Regions from separate parts of the Microlunatus soli genome, predicted to be linked through region 2. Evidence: riboswitches for the same ligand, from Rfam matches in the RefSeq annotation. Region 2 holds a riboswitch; the other holds the start of a gene.

Region 1 (3,360 bases), 1.2 Mb from region 2:
CAGGACCCTTCGGTGGGGTGATCATGCTCGACTCCCGATCTTCGCCGTCGTGAGCCGCTCGACGTACTTGGCGATCACGTCGACCTCGAGGTTGACCGTGGTGCCGGGAGTGGCCGCGCCGAGCGTGGTCCGGGCCAGCGTCTCGGGGATCAGGGCGACGCTGAAGCTGGCGGGGTCGTCGGTGACGGCGGTGACGGTCAGCGACGTGCCGTCCACCGCGATCGATCCCTTCTCGGCGACGTAGCGGGCAAGATCATCGGGCAGGGCGATGGTCACCACCTCCCAGCGTTCGCCGGGCTGCCGTTCGATGATCGTCCCGGTGCCGTCGACGTGGCCCTGCACGATGTGCCCGTCCAGCCTGCCGTCGGCCGGCATCGCGCGTTCCAGATTGACCGGGGCGCCCGGGGTGAGAGTGCCGAGGCTGCTGCGGGACAACGTTTCGGCCATCACGTCGGCGGTGAAGCTGTGCGACGACGCTGCGGTTTCGTGGTGCTCGACGAGGGTGAGGCAGACGCCGTTCACCGCGATCGATGCGCCGAGTGCGACATCGCCGATCGGGAGGGCGGTCCGGATCCGAAGCCGGGCCGAGTCGGTCAGTCGGACCAGCTCTTCGACCTGGCCGAGGTCCTCGATGATGCCGGTGAACATCAGTGATCTCCTTCGTGGTGTGGGCTGTGCGGGTGTTGGGGGTCGGGCGTCGGGGCGGCAGTCCGGAGCCGGGTGGTGATCCGGGCGCAGCGTTCCGTGCCGGTGCCGATCGAGGTGATGTCGGTGATCTCGCCCCGTAGCGCGTCATCGATCCTCCAGATGCCGAGGTCGCCGACGGCGGCCGGTCCGGCGCCGAGCAGCACCGGCGCGATGTAGCTGATCAGCTCGTCGACCAGCCCGGCCTCCAGGAAGGTTGCCGCGACCCCTGGGCCGCCCTCGATCAGCACCGAGGAGACGCCGCGTTCCCGCAGCGTTCGCAGCGCAACGGGCGCGGACCGGGTCCGCAGCAGGGCGGTCTCCGCCGAATCGTCCAGCACCGCCGCGTCGGCGGGGATCTCGGTGGTGCCGAAGACGACGCGCAGCGGTTGATCGGGCTGCTGATCGGCGCTGTCGGGAACGGTGCGAGCGGTCAGCCGGGGATTGTCGGCGAGAACGGTGCCGGTGCCGGCCAGCACCGCATCGGACCGGGCTCGTAGCAGGTGCCCGTCGGCACGGGCAGCGGTCGAGGTGATCCACTGGCTGCTGCCGTCGGCTGCTGCGACCCGACCGTCCAGGGTGCTGGCGATCTTGAGCCGCACCCAGGGGCGGCGGTGCTGCTGGGCGAAGGTCCAGTCGGAGTTGATCATGATCGCCCGATCGGCGCCGACGTTGCCGATCACCGTCACGCCGGCGGCGCGGAGCCGGGCGGCACCGCCTGCGGCGAGCGGATTCGGGTCCGGCTGGGCGAAGATCACCCGGGCGATCCCGGCCTCGATCAGCGCGTCGGCGCAGGGCCCGGTCCGTCCCTGGTGGGCGCACGGTTCGAGGGTGACCACAGCGGTGCCACCGCGTGCTGCCGGACCGGCGACGGCGAGCGCCGCGACTTCGGCGTGCGGGGTGCCGGCGCCACGGTGATGTCCCTGTCCGACCACGGCGCCGGTGGCGTCCAGGATGACGCAGCCGACGCGCGGATTGCCGCCACGGCGGTGGAACGCGCCGGTCGCGGCCAGATCCAGCGCGCGCTGCATCGCACTGCCCTCGGCAGTACGGACCGTCGCCGGCCCGGGTTGTGGGTGAAGCTCCTCGATCATCATGTCCCTCGGCTCGCGCGAGCTCCGGGGTGTGAGAGGACGATGTCGCCGCCGGGCGATCAGGCTCCGGGTCCGGTGGCCGCAGCCGGCGGCTGCCGACGCCCGGACCGTACCGGTGACCCTTCGATCAGCCGTCGGTCGACATCGAATCTCCGCGTGCGCTTCCCATCCGGACTTTCACCGTCGGTCCAGGAGTTTCACCTGGTCAACCGCTCACTGGTTGTGAACGGGTCGCGGACTGTCACCGCCGGCTCGGAGTTTCACCGACCCCAGAGCACGCAGATTGTTCTTGTCTCGAGTCTGACACGGCCTGTCAAGCCCGGCTGACGCCGTCTCGCCTGGTGTCGGACCGGCAACGATTCGCCCTACAGCGAACGCCGTTGACTTCATCCACACTTGAACTTCTAGATTTCCGGTCATGAGCATGGAAGTCACGGCGTGGAATTCGCTGTACAACGCGATGCACGCCCAGTCCGATCGCCGGCCCTTCTCCCGCCGCACGCTGCGCCGGATCGTGGCCTTCGCCCGTCCGCATCGGGCCGACCTGGTGTGGTTCCTGGTGCTCAGCGTCGCGGTCGCCGTGCTCGGCGTCGTCACGCCGCTGCTGGCCGGCCGGGTGGTGAACGCGATCATCGGGCAGCGCCCGTTCGCCGAGGTGTTGCGGCTGGCACTGATCATCGCGCTGGTCGCTGTCGGCGTGGCCGCCTTCGGGATGGTCACCCGCTGGCTCTCCGCGCGGATCGGCGAGGGGTTGATCCTCGACCTGCGGCGTGAGGTGTTCGATCACGTCCAGCGGATGCCGATCGCGTTCTTCACCCGGACTCGGACCGGGGCCCTGGTCAGCCGGCTGAACAACGATGTGATCGGCGCCCAACGCGCGTTCAGCCAGACACTGTCCGGGGTGGTCACCAATATCGTGGCGCTGATCCTGACGCTGGTCGTGATGCTGTCGTTGTCGATCCCGATCACCCTGCTGGCACTGGTGCTGTTGCCGATCTTCGTCATCCCGGCCCGCCGGCTCGGCGGCCGACTCGCCCGGCTCGAGCGGGAGGGCGCCAACCACAACTCGGTGATGAGCACCCAGATGACCGAACGGTTCTCCGCCCCCGGCGCGACGCTGGTCAAGCTGTTCGCCCGACCCGAACGCGAGTCCTCGGCCTTTGCCGATCGGGCCGGCCGGGTCCGCGACATCGGGGTCCGGACCGCGATGGTGCAGATGACCTTCGTGACCGCACTGACGCTGGTCTCGGCGCTGGCCCTTGCCCTGGTCTACGGCCTCGGCGGATTCCTGTCCCTGCAGGGAACCCTCGACGCGGGCACGGTCGTCTCGCTGGCCCTGCTGCTGACCCAGTTGTACGCACCGTTGACGGCGCTGGCCAGTGCCCGGGTCGAGGTGATGAGTGCGCTGGTCAGCTTCGAGCGGGTCTTCGAGGTGCTGGACCTGAAACCGTTGATCACCGAGAAGCCCGATGCCGTCACCGTCCCCGACGGGCCGGTGTCGGTCGAGTTCGACGCCGTGCACTTCGGCTACCCGTCGGCGGACAAGGTGTCGTTGGCGTCGCTGGAAGAGGTGGCGACGCTG
Region 2 (3,360 bases):
CTTGGTCGACGTCGTAGTCCATCATCACGTAGGTGCGGGCGATCAGCACTCCGTTCAGCCGGCGGACCAGCGTCTCGAAGCCGTCCGGCATCTCGGCTCGGTCGGCCGGCTTGATCAAGATCGCCTCGGACTGCAGGATCGGGTCACCGAACATCTCCAGTCCGGCCTGCCGCAGGGTGGTACCGGTCTCCACCACGTCGGCGATCACGTCGGCGATGCCGAGCCGGATGGCGATCTCGACCGCACCGTCCAAGTGGATCAGCCGCGGAGAGACACCGCGCTGCGCGAGGTGCTGTTCGACCAGTCGCGGATACGAGGTCGCCAGTCGGGCGCCGTCCAACTTGTCCTCGGTCAGGTCGCTGCCGGTCGGACCGGCGAATCGGAAGCGGCTCCGGGCGAAGCCCAGACCGAGCACCTCATCGGCGGCTGCGCCGGACTCGATCAGCATGTCGCGGCCGGTGATCCCGACGTCGACGGTCCCCTCGCCGACGTAGGTCGCGATGTCCTTCGGACGCAGGTAATAGAACTCGATGGCGGTCTCACCGTCGAGGTGGACCAGTTGCTTGGTCTCGGAGCGCTGGGTGTAGCCGGCCTCCCGGAGGATGGCGGCGGCGCCCTCGGACAGCGCGCCCTTGTTGGGCACGGCGATCCGCAAGGGTGTGCGTTCGGTTGGCATCGGTACAGATCCTCACACGGGCAAGTCGGTGCGTGGGCGGGACGACGGGGTCTTCTCGGATCACAGATGTCGATACACGTCGGTCGGCTCCAGGTCCAGCGCCAGCATCATCACCTGCAGGTGGTAGAGCAACTGGCTGATCTCCTCGGCCGCCCGGTCCTTGTCCTCGTGCTCGGCGGCCATCCACACCTCGGCGGCCTCCTCGACGACCTTCTTGCCGATCTCGTGCACGCCGGCGTCCAATCGCGCGACCGTGCCGGAACCGGGCTCACGCAGCCGTGCCTTCTCGGCCAGCTCAGCGAACAGGTCGTCGAACGTCTTGGTGGAGCCGGGATCGGTCGAGGTCACGCCGACAGCGTAGTGCCGGCCGTCCGGCCTTCCCCAACCTGTCCATCCGGCCGCGGCGGCTCGGCGCCCCGATCACGTTGGATCCGCCACCAGGAGACGAAGCCGACCACGACCACCGCGGCGTAGATGATGTACATGATCGCCGACGGGTACAGCTGGGCGGCGAACAACAGCGGGACACCGACGGCGTCGACGGCGATCCAGATCAGCCAGAACTCGGTCCAGCCGCGGGCCATCCCGTACGTGGCGAGCACCGATCCGGTGAGGATCCAGGCGTCGCTGGCGGGGCCCCACGAATTCAGCGCCCGCAGCACGAAGTAGAAGACCACCCAGAGCACGACCGCGCCGCCGAGCAGTTGCAGCCGCTCGTTCCGGTTGGCCCAGCGTGGCTGCACCGCTGCCCCGGCATTCGCCCCCTGGTTGGCGCGGCGGAAGCGATACCACTTCACCCAGCCGTAGACGCTGACGATCAGGAAGAAGATCTGCCGTCCGGCCTGACCCCACAGGTTGAGGTCCTGCGGGGTGTGGAAGGTCGCGCCCAGGAAAACGGTGAAGAGGATGATGTTGCCGACGATGCCGATCGGCCAGGCGGACACCCGGCGAGCCATCCCGAGCAGGGCGCTGGCGACACCGAAGCCGTTGCCGATGATCTCCCGCCACAGGATGCCGGGGCCGATGTCGATCTTGGCGTTCACCAGCCGTGCCAGCAATTCGGAGACGTCCACGTTTCTGCTTCCTCCATATTCCGGATCCACCAGCGGACCCGGGGTATGGAGTCGCCCCCGCGGCGACCGAGGACGGCGCACACGTCGGCAGACCCGCGGTTCCTCCCATCCGGACTTTCACCGTCGGTCGTGGAGTTTCACCACATCAACCGAATCCGACCTGCTGATCGTCATCGGGTCGCGGACTGTCACCGCCGGCTCGGACTTTCACCGACCCCGGAACCACTCACTACACCCTACCGAACCGCCGATCGGCGGCCACTATTCCCCGAAGTTGTCAGAGTCGGCGAAGTTGTCAGAGCCGGATGCCGAGGAGTGCATCGACGGCTTCGGCGACCTGGTGCGGGGCGTCGGAGTCGGTGCCGTCCGCGGCGGCGCTGGCCCCGACCCAGGCGTCGACGGCGGCCAATGCGGTCGGGGCGTCGAGATCGTTGTTCAGCGCGGCCCGGAGCTGGCCGATCATCTCCTGGGCCGGCAGCCCGGCGTCCTGACCGACCGCCTGCCGCCAGCCGGCCAACCGGTGCTGTGCCGAGGCCAGCAGTTCGTCGGTCCAGGACCAGTCGGTCCGGTAGTTGTTGGCCAGCAGCGCCAACCGGATCGCCATCGGATCGACGCCGTCCTCGCGGAGTTTGGAGACCAGCACCAGATTGCCCAGCGACTTGGACATCTTCTCCCCGTCCAGACCGACCATGCCGGCATGCACGTAGGACCGCGCGAAGGGCTTCTCGGTGGCCACCCGGGCGCCGGCGGCGCACATCTCGTGATGGGGGAAGATCAGGTCACTCCCGCCGCCCTGGACGTCGAACTCGGTGCCCAGGAACTCCAACGCGATCGCGGTGCACTCGATGTGCCAACCCGGACGACCGGCACCGAACGGGCTGTCCCAGGACGGTTCTCCGGGCCGAGCCCGGCGCCACACCAGGCAGTCCAGCGGCTGTTCCTTGCCCGGCCGGTCGGGGTCGCCGCCGCGCTCGGCCGACAGTTTCAGCGCTTCGGCCTCCACCAGATGACCGACCTCACCGAAATCGGCGTCCCGACCGACCCGGAAGTACAGATCGGGATATTCCGGATCGTCGACGGCATAGATCGCGCCGCGCTGTTGCAGTTCCTCGATCAGATCGTTGACCAGGCCGATCGACTCCACCGCACCCTGGTAGCGGTCGGGCGGGATCACGTTCAGGGCTTCCATGTCGTCCCGGAAGAGCTGGATCTCCCGCTCGGCAAGGGACCGCCAGTCCTCGCCGGTGGCGTCGGCGCGTTCCAGCAGCGGGTCGTCGACGTCGGTGATGTTCTGCACGTACCGGACGTCCAGGCCGTTGTCCCGCCAGACCCGGTTCAGCAGGTCGAAGGTGACGTAGGTGTTGGCGTGCCCCATGTGGGTGGCGTCGTACGGGGTGATCCCGCAGACGTACATCCGAGCGGTCCCGTGCTTGGGTCCGAGATCGATGATCGCCTGCGCCGCGGTGTCGAAGATCGACACCTCGCTCGGGCCGGAGGCTCCGGCCGGCACGGACGGAAGGGACGGGGCTTTCCAGGCCTGCATACCCGCCACCCTACCGACCTGTCGTCGGGCCCGATCCGAACGGGGCCACCATCCGAACGGGCTGGATC

The links. Region 2 has a riboswitch for FMN ahead of pnuC (nicotinamide riboside transporter PnuC). Riboswitches for the same ligand answer to the same signal wherever they lie in the genome.
Region 1: it holds a riboswitch for FMN, as region 2 does, so the genes downstream of both, ribD (bifunctional diaminohydroxyphosphoribosylaminopyrimidine deaminase/5-amino-6-(5-phosphoribosylamino)uracil reductase RibD) here and pnuC (nicotinamide riboside transporter PnuC) in region 2, are expected to answer to the same signal.

Annotation. Positions count from the first base shown of each region.
Region 1 covers NZ_LT629772.1:3,499,552-3,502,911, forward strand. Annotated here, with positions in the region: gene BLU38_RS16075 (bifunctional 3,4-dihydroxy-2-butanone-4-phosphate synthase/GTP cyclohydrolase II) at 1-25, opposite strand, end outside; gene BLU38_RS16080 (riboflavin synthase) at 22-648, opposite strand; gene ribD (bifunctional diaminohydroxyphosphoribosylaminopyrimidine deaminase/5-amino-6-(5-phosphoribosylamino)uracil reductase RibD) at 648-1,778, opposite strand; FMN riboswitch at 1,931-2,060, opposite strand; gene BLU38_RS16090 (ABC transporter ATP-binding protein) at 2,197-3,360, shown strand, end outside.
Region 2 covers NZ_LT629772.1:4,662,248-4,665,607, reverse strand. Annotated here, with positions in the region: gene hisG (ATP phosphoribosyltransferase) at 1-676, opposite strand, end outside; gene BLU38_RS21275 (phosphoribosyl-ATP diphosphatase) at 737-1,024, opposite strand; gene pnuC (nicotinamide riboside transporter PnuC) at 1,021-1,749, opposite strand; FMN riboswitch at 1,843-1,977, opposite strand; gene mshC (cysteine--1-D-myo-inosityl 2-amino-2-deoxy-alpha-D-glucopyranoside ligase) at 2,045-3,292, opposite strand.